DNA from 2 places in the Shewanella sp. SM95 genome. Region 1 is predicted to be linked to the other one. Evidence: riboswitches for the same ligand, from Rfam matches in the RefSeq annotation. Region 1 holds a riboswitch; the other holds the start of a gene.

What was found. Region 1 has a riboswitch for thiamine pyrophosphate ahead of L5M29_RS04805 (TonB-dependent receptor). Riboswitches for the same ligand answer to the same signal wherever they lie in the genome.
Region 2: linked by a shared signal. The riboswitch ahead of thiC (phosphomethylpyrimidine synthase ThiC) and the one ahead of L5M29_RS04805 (TonB-dependent receptor) in region 1 are both predicted to bind thiamine pyrophosphate.

The regions. Positions count from the first base shown of each region.
Region 1 is NZ_JAKKSE010000002.1:455,884-466,300, reverse strand. It holds gene deoD (purine-nucleoside phosphorylase) at 226-930, shown strand; gene tsgA (MFS transporter TsgA) at 981-2,156, shown strand; gene L5M29_RS04810 (Crp/Fnr family transcriptional regulator) at 2,224-2,904, opposite strand; TPP riboswitch at 3,102-3,240, shown strand; gene L5M29_RS04805 (TonB-dependent receptor) at 3,295-5,514, shown strand; gene L5M29_RS04800 (hypothetical protein) at 5,612-5,872, shown strand; gene pnuC (nicotinamide riboside transporter PnuC) at 5,919-6,572, shown strand; gene L5M29_RS04790 (phosphotransferase) at 6,572-7,684, shown strand; gene L5M29_RS04785 (DUF6279 family lipoprotein) at 7,877-8,734, shown strand; gene L5M29_RS04780 (DoxX family protein) at 8,816-9,409, shown strand; gene L5M29_RS04775 (NAD(P)H nitroreductase) at 9,595-10,143, shown strand; gene L5M29_RS04770 (GNAT family N-acetyltransferase) at 10,174-10,417, shown strand, end outside.
Region 2 is NZ_JAKKSE010000005.1:80,607-91,023, forward strand. It holds gene L5M29_RS08460 (NUDIX hydrolase) at 291-821, shown strand; gene L5M29_RS08465 (tRNA-uridine aminocarboxypropyltransferase) at 1,015-1,575, shown strand; gene L5M29_RS08470 (pentapeptide repeat-containing protein) at 1,631-1,777, opposite strand; gene trhA (PAQR family membrane homeostasis protein TrhA) at 1,753-2,436, opposite strand; gene L5M29_RS08480 (hypothetical protein) at 2,931-4,283, shown strand; TPP riboswitch at 4,450-4,548, shown strand; gene thiC (phosphomethylpyrimidine synthase ThiC) at 4,750-6,855, shown strand; gene L5M29_RS08490 (bifunctional hydroxymethylpyrimidine kinase/phosphomethylpyrimidine kinase) at 6,858-8,810, shown strand; gene L5M29_RS08495 (HesA/MoeB/ThiF family protein) at 8,803-9,705, shown strand; gene thiS (sulfur carrier protein ThiS) at 9,707-9,910, shown strand; gene L5M29_RS08505 (thiazole synthase) at 9,912-10,417, shown strand, end outside.

The sequences.
Region 1 (10,417 bases):
ACTTCTTTTAAGGAGTAAGCCTTTTTATTCGTTTTACATCAACTTTCAATGACCTTAAGGTCACTCAAATGTTATTAGCTTTCGTCTTTTTGACATTGAAAGTTGCGATAAATCACCCATTTTTAAGCAAAAAGGTTTACGGCAAGGTGAAATCCGGACTTTAGTCCTAAATACATTTAGTGATTGAGCACTACTATCAGCATATTACCACATGAGGATAGAAAGATGACTGCTCATATTAATGCTCAACCTACTGATTTTGCTGAAACTGTTATTATGCCGGGTGATCCACTCCGTGCTAAATATATCGCTGAAACCTATCTTACCGATGCCGTAGAAGTCACGAATGTTCGCAATATGCTTGGTTACACGGGCTTTTACCAAGGACAGCGCATTTCCGTTATGGGTCATGGTATGGGTATTTCATCTATGGTGCTCTATGGCCATGAGCTGATTAATTATTTTGGCGTGAAACGCATTATTCGTATTGGCAGTTTAGGTGCAACACAAAAACATGTACAAATGCGAGATGTCATTTTAGCCCAAGCCGCAGGCACGGATTCACCTACTAACGCTAAGCGTAGTAGTGGCTACCAAATGGCAACTTCTGCGACCTTTTCTTTATTGCATAAAGCCTATACAACAGCGAATGAGAAAGGCATTAGTGTAAAAGTTGGCAATATCTTTAGTGGTGATCTTTATTACGATCCCGATGAAGATATGATCCCCGCACTTGAACGTTTTGGGGTATTAGGTATTGATATGGAAGTGGCGGGGCTTTATGGATTGTCACACCAACAAGGTATCGAATCATTAGCCATTTTAACGGTATCGGATCATTGTTTAACCGGTGAAGAAACTACGGCCGAAGAACGCCAACTCTCTTTTAATAATATGATCGAGCTCGCGTTAGAAACCGCCCTCAATTAGGTTTAAAGCCATCCTTTGAACCCTTAGCATTTCACTTATGGAATGACATAATGAATAATAAAATTACTTTAACAGCCATCAGTTTTCTCGCCAATTTTATTATGGCGGGCTTTGCGACCCAATTTGGGATGTTGATTGAACCCATAGCTGAGAAATTTGCCGCTAATGTTAACGAAGTTGCATCAATTTTTTCATTGCTTAATGGCGGTGCACTCGCGGGAACGATTGCTGCATTTTTCTTTATTGAAAAAATGGGTATCAAAAGAATGACCTTGATAAGTTACAGTCTGGTTGCTCTTTCTGCTCTGGCTTTACATCTAACCAGTTCCCTACAAGTTGTGATGGTAGCAATGACCTTAATTGGTTTTTGTGGCGGTATCGGTCTATGTATTGCTGGTACGATTGTGGTGTCTGTGTGGCAAGAGAAATTACAAAGCACAATGTTAGTGGTGCAAGATGCAACGTTTAATATTGCAGGCGTTATTTTTCCATTGATAACGACTTATGCATTAACAAATTCATTATCATGGAGTTATAGCTATTTAGCCGTAGGTTTAGTGGCGTTCGGTACAGTCATTATTACCTTGTTCACTCATTTCTCTATTTGCGAGCAATCTTCTACAACACAAGAGAAACAACAGTCTGAATGGAATCTCGGTATTATTAGTGGAGGTATTGGTTTATTTTTAGGAATGTTGGCTTTATATACTTTTTTAACTTGGGCACCTTTATTTGTAAAACAAAAATTTGATATTCCGTTTGAAGATGCCGGTAATATTATTACCCAGTATTGGTCCGCTGCGCTAATTGGGGCGTTAATTTCGACTGTGATTGTGACTCGTGTAAAAATTCACCATTTCTTAGTCGGTATTATTGCTTTAGCTATGGTGATCACCGCTGCCATTGTCAGTACCAATAATCTTAATTGGATAGCTTATTTAACCTATGGTTACGGTTTTGTGTGTGCCGCGCTTTATAATGCATTTATTGCTTATGGCGTGTCTTTTGTAAAAAAAGCCAGCAGCAAAAATGTGTCATATATTCTTATTAGCGGAAGTGCTGGGGCGATGTTTAGCCCAGCCATCAGTTCTTTCTTTGAACGTATTATCGGATTACAAACAGTGATGTATGTGATACCTCTGCTTTACGCAGCGATATTTATGCTATTGATCGTTTCAAGTCGGATGAAATCGGCTATGGAACAACACTCTCCATCGGTAAGTTAATTTACCTGTGCATCCATCCCACACTCGGTTGTTAAATTAAGTCGAGTGTGGGTTATGTTGAAAGCGGTTATATACCTGCTTCAACAAATTTCTTGAGTGCGTTGAGATCACAAATCCGAATGCCATCTTTTTTCCGCTCAATTAAGCCTCGTTCCTCAAGATTTTGTAGCGCCCGACGGTAGACTCGGTCGGTAGTACCAAATCGTTCAGCCTCTAAATAGCGTTTACTAAAGCCATCTACGGGCAAGTCATTTAAGTATTCATGGTAAATATCAAATGCCACGTTATAACTGATGGGATAGAGCAGTCGTCGAGTAAAAATATCCACTGTGTCTTGGTAGTCAATCGCAATTGCACTAGCGAAAAATAGCGCGAGTTGAGGATGCTGACCGAGGCAATGTTGTAGTTTTTCAGCGCTAATCAACATGATTTCTAAGGGTTCACTGGCAATAATGTCTAGTTGACAGTGGTACTGGGTGAAGAACTCCATTTCGCCAAACAGTTGTGAATCACAATCAATAGTACCTAATTGAAAACACCGACCATTTCTCGCGGTATGGCCGAGTGATACGCGACCTTGCTTCACCAATACAAGTGATGCCATCGCTTCCCCCTGCGTCATGAGGTGAGCGCCTTTTTTGAGCATTTTTATTTCGCTGATGCAGCTAAGTACAACCGCTTCAATAAGTGGATAATCTTGCTCCCATCGCTGGCTATAACGCCCTTTCGATAAAGGTTTTAGCTGCATCGACTATGATCCTCTTACTGTGTTCGAAATTGCGACCTTCTATAGCATTATCATGATAGGCGGTCAAATGGACGAAAGGATTTAGGCGGCTACTAAAGATATTTTCATCATACGGACTGAAGGGCAGTGGTTTTCGCGACATTTAATTGAATCGCAGAGATAAGAGTGCCCACTTTTTATTTCCGTCATGTATACTAGGCGCCGCCAAGGGGTGTTTGTTGTGCATTAATGTTACTCTGATTTTAACGTTAACGGCTGCAAACTGAGATGTCATCTGACGAACCCTTAGAACCTGATCCGGCTAATACCGGCGTAGGAATGGGCCAATCAACAGCACACTTCTGAATCGCTTATTCGTTGCCGGATCTCAAACATTATATTTGAGGTCCTATGTCAAACCGTAAAACGTCAAACCATCAATCCCCATTTTCAACCGTATCGCCAAGCTTATTTTTAGCCCGAGCGCCGCTGGCATTAGCCATCGCCGCAGCGCTGAGCACCCCTGTTTTTGCACAAACCGACGCTATCGATAAACCCGATCCCAGCACTGAGATGGAAGTCATGGTGGTGACGGCGGATTTTCGCAGTTCAAGCTTAGAAAAAATGCCCTCCAGTATTACCGTTATCGACAGTCAAAAAATTCAAGATGAAAGTGCGCAACACTTTGAAGATTTGCTTAATTCTATCGCCAATTTTAACTGGTCAGGTGGAAGCTCTCGGCCGAAATATTTTCAAATTCGCGGCGTAGGTGAGCAAGAGCAATACCAAGGCGCACCTAATTCTTCCGTGGGTTACATCATAGATGATATCGATTTATCCGGTATTGGTATGGTGTCGAGCATGTACGATTTACAGCAGGTCGAAGTGCTTCGTGGACCGCAGGGGACGCGTTACGGCGCGAATGCCTTAGCGGGATTGATTTATCTGAAGAGTAATGATCCCACCGATGTGTTTGAGCATGGCGGTGAAGTGTCGTTAGGCGATGATGATTTACGCACTTTTAGCGGTTTCAGTTCAGGCCCATTAACGGATTCTGGCAAGCTGCTTTATCGTGTGTCAATGCAGCAACATCAGCAAAATGGTTACTACGATAACCTGTATTTAGGCCGTGATGATACCAATGGTCGCGATGAATTCAGCGGCCGCGCTAAGCTGCGCTGGTATGCGACAGATGATTTGCAGTTTGATTTAACTGTGCTGCATGCCGATTTTGATAATGGCTATGATGTGTGGAGTTTAACCAATTCACCAACCCAGACAACATCGGATCAACCGGGTGTCGATAGCCAACGCACCACAGGCGCGGGTTTTAAAGCGACCTATTCTGGTGCAGAAAACTTCGAATTAACTTCGTTAACCTCTTTTGCGAATACCGATCACCATTACAGTTACGATGGCGATTGGGCTAACTCAGAATATTGGGCCTCTAAGCAATGCAATGATGACAATGGCAATCTGGCGCCGTGTCAATACGATTATTTTTGGGATAAAACGGGTCAGCGTAAAACCGCGTCGCAAGAGTTTCGCCTAAGTTCTACCGAGCAGGGCCGTATTTTTGCAGAGAGTACTGATTGGTTGCTTGGTGTGTATGCCATGAATCTGAAAGAAGATAACCAATTGTATTCTGAATACAATGCTTCGCCGGATGAAGTCTTAGACTCAGAGTATGAGGCGACAAACTATGCACTGTTTGGTCAGCTCGATACGGATTTGGGCTCAAATTATGCTTTATCTGTGGGGCTACGTTTAGAGCGCCGCAACAGCCATTACTCTGATACGAATAACGATAATTTCGACCCGAGCGAAACCATGTGGGGCGGTCATATTGCTGTGAGTAAAGTGCTGAACGACTCGCACAATGCTTATGTCCGAGTCGCACGCGGTTACAAGGCGGGCGGTTTCAACATGACTTTACCCGTCGAATTGAACGATAAAAAAGAGTTTAGTACTGAGACGCTCTATAACTATGAAATCGGCCTTAAATCCCATTGGTTAGCGGGACTTATCGATACTAATTTGGCGCTGTTCTATATGGACAGACAAGATCAACAGGTGGCTGCATCACAGCAAGATCCCGATAAACCACAGCGTTTTATCTTGTTCACTGAAAATGCAGGCAGTTCGAATAACTATGGCGCTGAGTTAGATGCAACCTGGTATGCCACGGATAATCTGCAAGTTTACTCAAGCTTAGGTTGGTTAGAAACGGCCTACGGTGACTACCAGTATCAGGATAAATATGGTACTGAGGTGGATTTAACTGGCCGCGATCTGGCCCATTCTCCACATCTTACCTACAGCCTTGGTGGGACTTATCGTGCTAATTCGGGTTGGTTTGCTAACCTGAATCTTAGCGGTAAGAGTGAATTCTATTATTCAGACAGCAATGAATCCCGCTCTGAACCCTACACTATCGTCAATGCCCGCGTAGGTTATGAGGCGAGCGCATGGTCGGCATATTTGTGGGGACGCAATCTGTTTAATGAAGAATACGGTGTGCGTGGCTTCTATTTTGGCAATGAGCCAGATAACGGTTGGGCGGAAAAGCAATATATTCGTTACGGCGATCCGCGTCAGATTGGCGTAACCTTTAACGTTAAGTTTATGTAATAGCTCATTTTAAAATGAGCATAATCATTTAAGTGTTAACTGAACTGTAGCCCAGTATTTGGGCTACAGCCTTACTTCAGAATATCAAGGAATTAAAATGAAACTGACCGCAGAAATTAGCATGTATCCCTTTAATGAAAATTACCTCGATCCTATCAAGTGGTTTATTGGCCGCGTGGATAGTTATCCCAATATCGAGCGCGTGACTAATGCGATGGCAACTCAAGTGTGCGGCGATTATTTAGATGTGATGACTATGCTGGCGACCGAGATGCAAGCGGCCCATGAGAAGTGGGGCAAGGCGGTATTTGTGTGTAAGTTTATCGGTGGTGAGCTGAATTTAGCCCACAGCGAATAATGATTGACCGCCATGTAAGCGACAAATAGGCAATGAGAACAACACTATGACAGATTTATGGTTAACCTTGGTCGAGAGCGTTAATACGGCCTTTGGTGAAGTCCATGTGATGACCGTATGGGAAGCCCTCGCGGTATTGTTGGCGATGGCATATTTACTGCTGGCGATGAAGGCCAATGTGTGGTGCTGGGCGGCGGCCTTTGCCAGTACCGCCATTTACACTGTGTTGTTTTGGAAGGTGTCGCTACTGATGGAGTCTGTGCTTAACGTCTATTACATGGCGATGGCGCTCTATGGATATTGGCTCTGGACCCAAGGTGGTGATAAGCATCAAGGCGTAAAAGTGACCACTTGGCCATTGAAAACCCATTTAAAGTTGATCGCACCGACGGGCGTGATTTCGCTTTTGGTTGGTCACGGCATGGCGACGTATACCCAAGCCGCATTCCCGTATCTAGATGCGGCGACAACCTGTTTCGCCGTGATGACGACTTATTTAGTGGCAAAAAAGGTACTTGAGAATTGGCTTTATTGGGTGGTTATCGACATAGTGTCGATTTACCTTTATCTCAGCAAAGGCTTGATGCTGACATCCTTGTTATTCGTGCTTTATGTGGGTCTGGCGGTCGTGGGGTATTTCCTGTGGCGAACCGCGTTAGCCGACGCCCGTGAAGCTAATACCTTGAAGTTACTCAGTTAATGCTCGATATAAACGCCTCGATGCAGCGCTCAGCAGGCGAGCCATTCAAAGCACTTTACCCCATACTCAAAAGTGCAGGGCTAGTTAACGTGTTAAGTATTCATGAGCTTGCGGGCGGCTTAAGTAATCACAACTATAAAATCACTACGCCCACAGGCAGTTATGTGCTGCGGGTGAATGCGGATGCGGCGGACAGTTTTTGCAACCGCCAGCAGGAGCGTTTTTACTGGCAGCAATTGGCTCAAGCTAAACTTGCTCCTGAACTGTTGTGGGTGAGTGAAGATGAGCGTTATTACCTCAGTGATTTTATTGAAAGTGATTATATTGAAAGTGACGATCTTGAAAACGAGGTCTTAATCCACTGGCCAGCGTTAGAGCGCCAAACGAGTGCTGCTGATTTTGTGCTGGGGCAATCGACGTTTAACTATTCACAGTTTCCGGCAGCAGAACAAGAAACGCATCCTAACCAAGCCCATTGTTTGCTATTGGCGTTATTGCTGCAATTACGCGATCTGCCTACAGGGCCTTATGCTATTAGTATCACTGAGCAGTGGCAGGAATATCACCAGCAAATGCTTGTCTATCAGGCTTCTGCAACATTTAGTGAGCCTGTATTAAGGCGAGCTGTGCCATTGAAGCAGGGTAGTGATATTGGTGATAGCAATACTCACGATTGGAATGAGCGGGTGGCTAAGCTGCTTGCAATTCAAATCGAAATCAAACATTGGTGTGATGAGTTAGCAGCCTGCATAATCAAGCCACAGTTTTGCCATCGCGATCTTAATCCCCATAATTTGTTACTTAAAAATAACCGCTTGTGTTGTATCGATTTTGAGTATGCGACGGCGTCGCATCCACTGTGTGAGTTGGCTGTAGTGTTAGCGACCCATGCGTTAACGCCCTATCAGCAAAGTGTGTTGGTGAAACAGTATCTGAGTGGACATCCTTATGTTACTGCACAAGCCGTAACGGCAGTGCCTGCTGCTATTGACATGTATTGGGTATTTGCTTGTTACTGGGCATTATTGATGGCAGCGCAAACAGAACCCAGTCGTAGCGCCGACTACCTTGCTTGGTTTGATAGCTTCTGGCCGCTGATCACCCCCAAATAGTCATTATTGCGTGTGCTTAGTTTCCATCTGATGATAATGGTTCAGTCCCTTATGGCATTGACCGCGCTATGGTGGGACATGCGGGTATAACATACTGAAAACCTTTATTAGATAAACTTGTTTGATATAAAAAGCAACTTTATATAGTCTCAAGCGTCTTATTAGCAACAATTCTAGGATGGATTATTCAGTATGAAAAAAGGCGTGATGCTACTTGTGTGTCTCTTAGGCTTAAGCGCCTGCTCCACTAAATTCAGTTACCATTTCCTCGACTGGGCCATCGGCTGGGAGCAAGAGGATTATGTTACCTTAGATAAATCTCAGCAAAAGGCATTCGATTCCCTCATTGAAAAATTTGTCATTTGGCACCAATCCAAAGAGTTAGCTCATTATGTGGTGCAATTGACCGAAGTCGAAAGCCTCATAAAAACCAATACGTTAACGCCAGTGCTATGGGCAGATCATGTGAATATTGCTAAGCGGCATTGGTTTCGATTGTTTGAGTTCGCCTTGCCCGAGCTTCTACCTATCATAATGTCTTTGTCCGATGAACAGGTGAAGCAGATCCTCACAAAATTACGGGAAGAAGAGCAGGAGCTCGTTAAAGAATTTGCGGGTAAAACCCCTGAACAGTTACAAAAAGATGCCGATGAAAACCTTCAAACCCAATTTGATGATTGGCTTGGAAGTGTAACTGCGGAGCAAAAAGTACTTATTCACCAATATAATCAACAGCGTTTATCTACCTTAGATATGTGGCTTGAGTACAGGCACGAATGGTTACGCCAGTTTGAGGTTGCACTGGGTCAGCGCGCCGATAAAGCATTATTAACCGAGCGTTTGACCTTGCTGATGACGCAGCCCGATGAGCTTAAGTCAGAGCAACATAAAGTGTTTTTACGTAAAAATACTGAGGCATTTGGGACTTTGCTGTTGGCGATGAATGCGAGCTTATCGGAGCAGCAGTCTAAGCATTTTTATAAAAAGTTAGGTGGGCTCATTCAAGATCTCAAGGAACTGAATCAGGAAGCGATTGAAAAAGAAGCCTAGGCCATGAAAGATTTATTGCCTTGCTAGGGTCTATTTCTGCAAGCCAATAAATCAGCCTACTAACGACTAAATAGAGACCTTATGCCACTCGTATCCCTTTATCAGAAACTACTCAATATGAGCCGCTATTTCGAAGGCTTAGCGCCATTAGCCCTTAGGATTTACCTTGCCCCTGTGTTAATGCAAGCAGGCTATAACAAGCTCGCTCACTTTGAAGATACGGTTGCTTGGTTTGCCAATCCCGATTGGGGCTTAGGTCTGCCAATGCCGGCGTTAATGGCAGGACTGGCGGCGGGAACCGAGTTCTTTGGCGCTATCTTATTACTGCTTGGGCTCGCGACGCGACTGATTTCTATCCCTTTAATGGTCACTATGTTGGTCGCCGCATTGACTGTGCATTGGCCAAATGGTTGGTTAGCGATTGCCGATGGTAGCTCTTGGCTAGCCAACGACAGAGTGCTTGAGGCAGGGGATAAACTGGCGAAAGCCAAAGAAATATTGCAGGAGCACGGTAACTATGACTGGCTGACTAGCTCAGGTAACTTAGCTGTGCTTAATAATGGGATTGAGTTTGCAATCACCTATTTTATTATGTTGCTGGCGCTTTTTACCTTAGGCGGTGGTCGTTACACTAGCCTAGATTATTTCATCGCTAAGCGCGGTGGGATTAAGTAAGTCTTTCTGAAGCGGGCCAATTGTTAACTGCATCGGATTTTCAAGCGCATTTAATTTTTAAGCCCACTCAATTGTTAAGTGCACTCAACAAGTTAAATCCCACTCAAGCGGTGGGATTTTTTTATGCCTCTTTGTCAGCAATTTGCTATGCTTGAGCGCAATTTATATCGAACTAGGATAAGAACTTGGACGCTATTGAACTTTTACTCACTCGCCAATCAACCCCACGATTAACTGCTCCTGCTCCAGATGCGAGTCAATTAAAAATCATCTTAGATGCTGCCATTCGTGTGCCAGATCATGGCGTCTTAGCGCCATGGGAATTTATTATTGCCGCAGGACAAGGGTTAGATACCTTGGCAGATATCTTTGTTGAGGCAGCGAAAGCGAGCGGCGCCGATGAGGATTTTGTCAATAAAGCTAAGGGCATGCCAATGCGTGCGCCTATGGTGATTACTGTCGTGGCGAAAACGCAGCAACATCCTAAAGTCCCCGTGCTTGAACAGCTCATTGCAGCGGGCTGCGCGACGATGGCGATGCAGCAGGCTGCCTTTGCCTTAGGTTTAGGTGCCGTGTGGCGTACAGGGGATTTTGCCTTTGATGCGAATGTAAATGTTGCTTTAGGTCTTGAGCCACACGATCAAATTGTCGGCTTTTTGTATGTGGGGACGCCAGCCGTTACCGCTCCCAAGAAACCGCAAAAGGACGGCAGTCAGTACGTCCGTTATTTATAAATCCGCCTCTTTTTTTAGTGGAGAAATTCTATGCAAGTTGCGCGTACTCCTAGACTCATCCTGCGGCAGTTAACCCCAGCCGACGCTTCTTTTATGTTAGTCTTGCTCAATAGCCAAGGCTTTATAGAGAATATCGGGGATAGAGGAGTACGCACACTTGTGCAGGCTAAGGATTATATCGTCAATGGACCAATGAAAAGTTATGCCGAGTGCGGTTTTGGTTTTTATGCTGTAGTGCTCGCCGAGAATGGATTCACCATTGGCATCTGCGGTT
Region 2 (10,417 bases), on a different contig from region 1:
ATTTTTGCCGCTTGGGGATTACGTTGAGAACTAAGATGAGAACCAAAGATGAGCACCAAAGATGAGCACCAAAGATGAGGATCAGGCGAAAGAGCTGATGCATCGCGATCTTAACATCATGGGCAAAACGATTTTAGCTTAAGCCTTTAATAATCAAGAGTCTAATCGCTAAAACCTATCAATCACTCGGACTGGACTGAGTGTGATTATTGCCTCTGCTACAGTTTTTGATCTGCATTTGGCACATTTTCGTTTATGCTGCGACTCCTTTTCGGCAAATGGCTACGACTATGCGTTTATTGAGAACCACCCAAGATCCTGCGGTTAACCTACAGACGGCACGCGTTTTTTATCGCAGAGCTGCCCGCGCGATAGTGTTATCGGGTGAAGACATTTTGCTACTTTATACCCAAAAATACCGCGACTACAGCTTACCCGGAGGCGGAATTGACGATGGCGAGAGTCTCGAAGATGGACTGATCCGCGAGCTTCAGGAAGAAACCGGCGCCCTAGACATTCAAGTGTTAGCCCCCTTTGGTCGTTACGAAGAGTTTCGACCTTGGTACCGTGAGGGAGCGAACGTGGTGCACATGGAGTCATTCTGTTATGTGTGCCGTATCGACACCACCTTGGGCGAGCGTGGTTTAGGTGAGACTCGATTAGAAGCCCATGAGATAAAAAATGGCATGCGGCCTCAATGGCTCAATATTCATCAAGCAATCGCCCATAATGAAGATATTCAGCGTAATCATCCCCATAAAGGCCAATCAATAGAGCGTGAAACTTTTCTGCTAAAACAGATAGCGCTGGAATTCTTGTAAGTTTTATTACTTTAAAATCATGTGTTTAATGTGTGATTTTATTTCACACATAACTGAGTGAGCAGGGTTTGGTTAGCGATTAAACGCCGTTATTTCAACGTGCTCTTTTTAGCTGATACTGCTTCGAGCCTGTTCCTAACATCGCTAGATGTTTAATGTCATTTCTCATTCTTTTGACGCAGCAAGGAAGGCAATGCAGATTATTTTATTGACCCACGAGCGCGAGTTAACCCGCAAAACGAATACTGGCCAACTCGCGTTAGCCACATTCCCTGAAGAGGTGAAAAGCATCGTCTGGTCGAGAACGGCACCTGATAACGATTTAGTGGCTATGTTGGCATCGCAGCAGGCTAAACTGTTGTTTCCAGCAAGTGATACTGAGCACACTGGGCCCATTGATCATAATGCCTTAGATACGGTTTTAGCTGAGCCAGTGCTCTCGAACGCCCAAGCCTTGTTAGCGCCTGCACATTCTACACTCATAGCAGCACAACGAATGCCTAACCAAGTGGTGATTTTAGATGCAACTTGGCAGGAGGCGCGTAAGATGCTGCGCCAGAGTCCCTATCTTAAAACGGCTGCACGGATCAGTTTGCCACCTATGCCTGAATCCACTTTTATATTACGACGTAATCAGCAAGAAGGGGGCTTGTGCACCGCAGAATGCATTATTGCACTTTGGCGCCAGTGTGGAAGAGCAGAACAAGCGACGGCATTAGCGTCGCTGTTTACTGAGTTGAATAGCCGTACTTGATTGTGAGTGTTAAGAGAACGTCTACGAAAGTGCTTGAATAGATAATTAACGACTTTTAACTTTGACCCACAGAGAAATCACCATCTGTTAAGTCATAGTCATTTAAATTAGAGCCAGTTAAATCACCATCAGTTAAATCACCATCAGTTAAATCACCATCAGTTAAATCATAATCATTTAAATAACAGTCAGATATATACACAGAAAGTGACTCATGGCACCGCCAAGCACAAACAAATGCCAAATGGCATGGTTAAATGGAATGCGTTTCCCGACGTAGAACACAACACCTAAAGTGTAAAATAAGCCACCTAAGATCAATAGATTAAACCCCAGTTCCGACATTGCCGCCGTTAAATCCCCCATCACAGTGACACATAACCAACCCATGGCGAGATACAAGACTAAACTTAACTTTTTGAATTTGTGTATAAATAGCGTCTTAAATAGGATCCCACCAATCGCAAGCGACCAAATCGCCGTTAAAATCACTATCGATTGCGTCCCCTGTAAGCCTATCAGCATCAAAGGTGTGTAAGTTCCTGCAATCAAACAGTAAATTGCGCAGTGATCGGCGATCTTAAGTTTATGTTTCCAGCCCGAATGGCTAACGCTGTGGTATAAGGTCGAGCATAAAAAAAGCACTATGATGCTCGCACCATAAATGGTTACGCCCGTAAGTTGAATTGGCGTTAGGTGATCTTGACCTTTAAGCAGCATGAGCACCAATGCCACAATCCCCGCAATGACACCTAGGCCATGGGATACACTGTTAGCGATCTCTTCTTTGATACTATATGGTCCAGATTTTACCGGGTTTTTAACTGTGTTTGGCTGTTCGGTAACACTTTGACTCGACATGGTAGATACACACTCGTAAATGATAATGACTGAGTCTATCAGTTAGAAAAATAAATCACCATATTTAAGCGTACACTTGTAAGCTTAAATTTATGGTTGGCTTCTATTTTTCATCTTTTAGATTTTTAACGCCGTCTTGCACTCCCATCAGCGCATCGCATTGATGATGCTACTCGCTTCAAAACGTGAGATTTAACATTCAATTTAGCGCGATTATGATCCCAATTCCCAGCCTTATTTGTCTTAACTGGCAAGTGACTTATCAAGCACTAGCGTAAAGTGCTGTGCTTGTAGCAGGTTGCATTCGCATTGAACTTTGCTCTGTTTGCCTCCTCTAATCTGCGTTGAGCACTCGTAAGTAAATACAATCAATAGATAATTCGCTTTCAATATTCACCAACCCGATATTGGATTGATATTGAATTAGAGTGTAATCGTTCCACGTTAAGCATCATTGAAATCAATGGATACTATACAAAACCTAAGGATGGATTTTGCCTTTTCAACATCAACCCAAGGCCGCGCCTTTATTGACAGCATCTCCTACAGCGATAGCGATTGGAGATGATGCCAATAGTGCTTTGCTGATTTCGGTCACATCGCCAGAAGGTGAGACTTTTATCGCCTTTGATCATCACCTCGGTGAACTGGATGCTGCTCAAACGCCTGTTTTTACTACTAATGCGGAGCCATTAGCGTTCAATAGCGGTGTAGGCCGTTTAGTCACTGAGCATGACACTCAAGCTATATATCAAGAGCAAGCCCAAGATGTCGTACTGCAAGAAATCCATGCTGAACATCAAGATAAATTGGTTCCTAAGTCTGAATCCAAACCTGAACTGTCTGGGACGATACAAACTAGTGCTCAAGGATTGGGGTTACGTACTCGTCAGCCATATTTCAAAGGATTAAGTCTGTTATTTTTTGTAATCTTAGTGCATATGTGTTTATTTTTATTTATCTGCATGTTGTGGCGCCCGCAGTTAAATCCCTTTGGATTGAAAGAAGTAGAAAGCCGTGGTCCTAAAGTGGCAGCGATCAAGGCATACTTTATTTATGCTCCCGCGGTAGAGAAAGCCGAAACCTCAGAGTCCGAAACTGAGATAAGGGCCGAGGATAAGACTGAAGCGACAAGTTCTGTTACGCCTGCAACTGTTCCCACGCCTCCAACTCAAGTTAAGCCTCTGCCAATACTTGAAAAGGTCATGCCTGAAACAATAGCACCCGAAAAGGCCGTCTCTGAAAAAGTAGAGTCAGAAAAAGTGAACCCAGATACGGTTAAACCGAACATCACTCAATCGATCCAATCTCAATCAAAGAAAACTCAATCAATTGCCCCAAGTGATGAACAACCCACTGAAACGATGGCAACAAAACCAACGAATACGCTTGATACCACAGAAATAAAGCCGCAGCTTGGCGCTAAGAGTTCACCCGCAGCAGAAGGTGAGAGCACAATAGCGACAAGCTCAAGCATGAGTTTATTCACCCAGCAATATTTTGAACGTCAGCGCGAGCAAGCGCTCGATGCTCTCGTCATTGAACAGGCCGATAAGTTCACCCGGAAATCGAATATGAGTGAAATGAGCCCAGAGATGGAGGTGCTATTTGTCCCTAATGCCGATGATTTCGGTGGCACAACGAGTCTAGATTTACCCTTAGACCCAAATCGTATTGTGCGTAAAGGGGATACTTGTTATCGCGTGGTACAAGTCGGCACTCAAGTTAATCCTAACGCCGAAAATTTAGGTTTTCCCATTAACTGCAGTGGCAAAAAAATCAATCAAGCTATTGATGATGCCATTCAATCTCGATTAAACAAAATGATGCTCAAACCCCATAAATAGTGACTTTTTTTATGATTTATTTTCATGCTAATTATAGCTTTTTTAGTTTAATTTTATTTAATCAATTAAAAACAATTAATTATGAATCTTTATTTTGGATTGGTGGTTAAGGTTTTTAATTGCTTTTTTCCTTGTTTGTTGCTGCCGCTTCTGTCTATACTGCGCACTCATCTTGTCGGAGTGCCTCTTGGCTGAGACCGTTTATTCGGGATCCGTTGAACCTGATCAGGTTAAAACCTGCGAAGGAAACAAGCGTAATAACACACATTAAATCGCCAAAATAGACAGCTTGAACACCTGTTAACTCAGCAGTGTTTTAAGCCTTAATGTTTAGATTTAATTGTTATTGAGCAGGGTAACTCAATTTTTGAAGCCAGTGTTGGTCACAAAAATTGATTGCCATGCCCAGCTATCAACAACTCAATTCTCCAGACAAGCAACTCTATTTTTTAACGTGAGATTGCTTATGTCCAGTTCAAACCCAAACCCAGCTGTAGCTGCCAGTGCGATAGAAATCACAGCGCCAGAATCGACAATCCCTAATAAATCGACTGAGTCTAGTCAATCAATCGTGCCTCAGGCGCCGAGTCGCCGCGAAACCCGTGCGCAGGCCCAAGCCTTTATCGATACGCTAGCGCCACTGCAACATCCTAATTCACAAAAGATTTACCTCGAAGGCTCTAGTGCCGATATTCGCGTTGGTATGCGACAAATTATGCAGACGGATACGCTGGTGGGCGGTACAGATGATGCGCCTATCATGGAAAAAAATCCGCCAATCCGCGTGTATGATTGCGCCGGACCTTATTCCGATCCTGAGGCCGACATCAATGTGCGCCTCGGCCTTGGTAAATTAAGACAAAACTGGATCCTAGCCCGCAACGATACAGAGCAATTACCCTGCGCTACATCGGATTTTACCCAACAAAGGCTCGCCGATGACGGTTTAGACCATCTGCGTTTTGAGGCGGGTTCGAGTGCGATTGTCCGCCCACGCAGAGCGCTGCAGGGCAAACGCGTCAGTCAATTACACTATGCCCGTCAAGGGATTATCACTCCCGAAATGGAATATGTGGCGATCCGCGAGAATATGGCTCTCGCCGAAGTACAGGATGAAATCCTCAATCGTAAAGCCAAGGGCGAAGCCTTTGGTGCCTTAGTTGGTGAACCGATTACCGCCGAATTTGTCCGCGCCGAAGTTGCCCGTGGCCGCGCGATTATTCCGCTGAATATTAACCATCCCGAAGCCGAACCTATGATCATCGGGCGTAATTTTCTGGTGAAAGTGAACGCCAATATCGGTAATTCTGCGGTGACGTCTTCCATCGAGGAAGAAGTGGAAAAGCTCGTCTGGTCTACCCGTTGGGGCGCGGATACTGTCATGGATTTATCCACGGGTCGTTATATCCACGAAACCCGCGAGTGGATCATCCGTAACTCGCCAGTGCCCATTGGCACAGTGCCGATTTATCAAGCGCTGGAGAAAGTGAACGGCGTGGCAGAAGATTTAACCTGGGAAGTGTTCCGCGATACCTTAATTGAACAAGCTGAGCAAGGTGTTGATTACTTTACGATTCATGCTGGTGTACTGCTACGTTATGTGCCGATGACGGCTAAACGCGTTACTGGGATCGTTTCCCGCGGTGGTTCAATCATGGCCAAATGGTGCTTGAGCCATCATAAGGAAAACTTCCTCTACAGCCATTTTCGTGAGATCTGTGAGCTTTGCGTCGCCTACGATGTATCCCTGTCCTTAGGTGATGGTATGCGTCCAGGCTCGATTGCCGACGCTAATGATGCCGCCCAGTTTGCAGAGCTTGAAACCTTAGGTGAGCTAGTCAAAATCGCGTGGGAATACGACGTACAAACCATTATCGAAGGGCCGGGACATATCCCGATGCAGCTCATTAAAGAGAACATGGACAAGCAGTTAGTTCACTGCGACGAGGCGCCGTTTTACACCCTTGGCCCACAAATCACCGATATTGCACCTGGGTATGATCATTTCACCTCCGGCATAGGCGCGGCCATGATAGCTTGGTACGGCTGCGCCATGTTGTGTTATGTAACACCAAAAGAACACTTAGGATTACCGAATAAACAAGATGTTAAGCAAGGTTTGATTGCTTATAAGATTGCTGCCCACGCCGCCGATGTGGCCAAAGGTCATCCGAGTGCGCAAATTCGTGATAATGCGCTGGCAAAGGCGCGTTTCGAATTCCGCTGGGAAGATCAATATAATTTAGGACTCGATCCTGAAACCGCGCGTGCTTACCACGATGAATCTTTACCGCAGGAATCGGCTAAAGTCGCGCATTTTTGCTCTATGTGCGGCCCTAAATTTTGTTCGATGAAAATCACCCAAGATGTGCGCGCCTATGCCGCTGGCTTAGAGGCGGCACAAGCGAAGGCGGATCAAGTTGAAGCTGCTGACCAAGCCATGCAAGTCACAGTCAAGACGCCGCAGGAGTTGGAAGCGGCAATGGCGCTAAAATCGGCACAATTTGCTGCTTCGGGCGCCGAGATCTATCACGTGAAAGACAAGCTTGTCGCCGAAGCAGAGGAAGCCTAATGATGCTGGGTATTCATGGGGGTAATTCGCCCATGAATACCGCTCGCCCCGCATTTGTTTGGACCATAGCCGGTTCAGACAGCGGCGGCGGTGCCGGTATTCAGGCGGACTTGGCGACAATTCAAGATTTGGGCTGTCACGGTTGCTGCGTGATCACCACTGTGACGGCGCAAAGCTCAGTAGCAGTCACTTTAGTCGAGCCCGTATCAGCGGCGATGTTAATGGCTCAGCTGACGACTTTGCTTTCAGACTTGCCACCCAAAGCAATTAAAATCGGCTTACTGGCAGATCAAACTCAAGTGGCATTGCTGGCAGATTGGATCGCGAGTTTTAAAATCCACTATCCATCTGTGCCTGTGATTGTCGATCCTGTGATGGTCGCCAGTTGTGGCGATGCATTAGCAGTAGATAACTGTCAGGATATAAAAAGTACGGCTAAATCAGCCTTAGATTTTAGGCCTTTCAAAGGTTTAATCGAACTTATCACGCCCAATGTGCTTGAACTTGGGCGGTTAACTAACAGTGATGTTTCGACCAAATCGCAGTTCGTTGCTGCAGCACAGGCTTTATCCCAGAGTTTAGATTGCAGTGTGCTCGCTAAAGGGGGCGATGTGAGCTTTGGCAGCACTGATATTCTTGATGATACTCATGCTAAAACTCACGATAACACTCATGCTCAAACTCAGGCTAACGTTCATGTTAGCACTCTCGATAGCAACGGCTGGGATCATGGGCTTGCCGAGGATTATCTGGTTTGCCATCACGTGCGCGCGAGCTCTAAACTGCATCAAAATGGGCGTTTCTGGTTGGCAAGCCCGCGGGTTAATACCCGTCATAACCATGGTAGCGGCTGTACTTTGTCATCGGCCATTGCCGCCGTGTTAGCGCAAGGTTTTGTATTGCAAGATGCGGTGGTGGTTGCCAAAGCCTATGTGAGTCAAGGCTTAAGCGCGGCGATTGGTTTAGGGCAAGGTCCAGGGCCGTTGGCCCGTACGGGGTGGCCCAATGACTTGTCCCGCTATGCAAAGATAAGGCTGTGTGATGGCAATTTTATTAGTCATCAACTCAACCAACACCTTGATATTAGAAGTGATTTAGTTGCAACAGTTTTATCTGCAACAGATCAGGCAACCGCTCAGGTAAGAATAGCCTCGACGCTGCCGCAATACATCTTATCCCACGGTTTTAAAATTCTCGATGCTGATCTTGGTGTTTATCCCGTGGTGAGTGATTTAACCATGCTGGAAAGTTTGTTAGTTGCGGGCGTTAAAATCGTGCAGTTACGGATAAAAACCGATACCAGCGGGTCAACTGCTGCAGCGTTAACCGAATCTGATTTAGGTAAGTCTGCGCTAGGTAGATGTGAGTCAGGCAAATCTAAGTCAGGCGAACCTGAGTTAATTGGCTCTGAATTAGAGGCAAAAATTCAAACGGCCATTGCCTTAGGTAAGCATTTTAATGCGCAGCTTTTTATCAATGATCACTGGAAGTTAGCGATAAAATACCATGCCTTTGGGGTACATTTAGGCCAAGAAGATCTCGCCGTTACCGACTTAGCGGCCATCCAAGCCGCGGGGCTCGCGCTAGGTCTATCCAGCCACAGTTATTTTGAGTTGCTACTGGCGCATCAATACTCGCCATCCTACATAGCGCTTGGGCATATATTCTCAACCACGACGAAGCAAATGCCTTCGGCGCCCCAAGGGCTCGCAAAACTTAAACATTATGTGGCGTTACTCCAAGACCACTATCCCTTGGTCGCCATTGGCGGCATCGACTTAGCTAATCTGGCAAAGGTGAAAGCCACTGGGGTCGGCAATATTGCTGTGGTGCGCGCAATAACCGAGGCTCAGGATCCAGTCGCAGCATTTGCAGAGTTGAGCCAAGCTTGGGAGCAATGTAGCTTGTCTGAAGAACTGGCTGTAAAGCATGAGTTGGTTGCTAAGCATGAGTAAAAACCAACCGCTTTCTCACGCAGAGGTTCTTTGCGACGGTACACAAAGCGCTCATACACTCAGTGATTCAGATTTCATGCGTTATTCTCGGCAAGTCTTATTGCCAGAAGTGGGTGAGGCAGGGCAATTGCAATTGGCCGATGCCTGTGTCGCGATTATCGGTCTTGGCGGCTTAGGGCAATTGGCGGCGCAATATTTGGCCTGTGCAGGTGTTGGCAACTTAACCTTAATCGATATGGATAAGGTTGAAGTATCAAATCTGCCAAGACAATTGTTATTCAACGATGCCGACATTGGACTCAATAAGGCCCGAGTTGCCAAGCAAAAGCTCAAAGGCTTAGCGCCACATTGCACTGTTACTGCCCATGAAACAGCATTTAGTACTGAGACATCAGCTCATCACTTCGCTGAGGTTTTACAATTAAAACAACAGGGTAAAAGATTACTTGTGCTTGACTGCACAGATAACTTTGCGACTCGCCAATCTATTAATCGCTGCTGTATCGAAGCTGCTTTGCCTTTAGTCAGTGCATCAATCGCAGCATTTAGCGGTCAATTGTTTGCGGTCGATCAAGTGCAGCTCCCTTCTGGCGGTTGCTATCACTGTATTTTCCCCGCACAGACGAGAGTGTCGCAGAGCTGCAGTACACAAGGTGTACTCGGCCCCAGCGTAGGCGTGATGGCGTCAATGCAATCTTTGGTGGCAATGCAACTCTTGCTGAGTGTGAATAGCTGTGGTGATGAACCGAAAAATGCCTTGTTGGGGCGTTTTTGGCGCTTTGACGCTAAATCGCTTTCATGGACAGCAGCTGCATTAACGCGGGATCCCCATTGTGACGTGTGTTGTCCCAAAGGGGCTTATCTATCATCAAATAAAGATAGTCTTGAGGTTTGATATGATTTTAATTCACATAAACAATATCCCGCAGTCGTTATCTGAACCGACGTCACTCGCGGCGGTGATCCTCGCGCAAGATATAGCCCTCGATTCGGTTGCTATCGTGTTGAATGCTGAGGTGGTTCCGCGCAACCGCTGGCAATCTATTCTCTGCCAACATGAAGATAAATTAGAACTTTTTTCAGCAGTGGCGGGAGGCTAATATGTTAAAGATTGCTGATGTGGAGTTTGAGTCGCGGTTATTTACAGGAACGGGAAAGTTCAGTAATAGCCAAATGATGATCGAGGCGATAATGGCCTCGAAATCGCAATTAGTAACTATTGCGATGAAAAGAATTGATTTTAAAATGGGGCTTGATGATTTACTCACGCCGTTACGTCAAGCGGGTGTACGGCTATTGCCTAACACTTCGGGGGCGAGAAACGCCAAGGAAGCGGTGTTTGCGGCTGAGCTTGCCCGTGAAATGCTGGGAACTCATTGGATTAAGCTCGAAATCCACCCCGATCCTAAGTACCTGATGCCCGATGCAATTGAAACCTTAGCAGCGGCCAAGATTCTCTGTGATAAAGGTTTTATCGTGATGCCCTATGTGCATGCCGATCCTGTGCTCTGTCGCCGCTTGGAAGAGGTGGGCTGCGCTGCTGTTATGCCACTGGCGAGTCCGATTGGCAGTAATCAAGGTTTAGTCACTGAAAGCTTTTTAAAAAT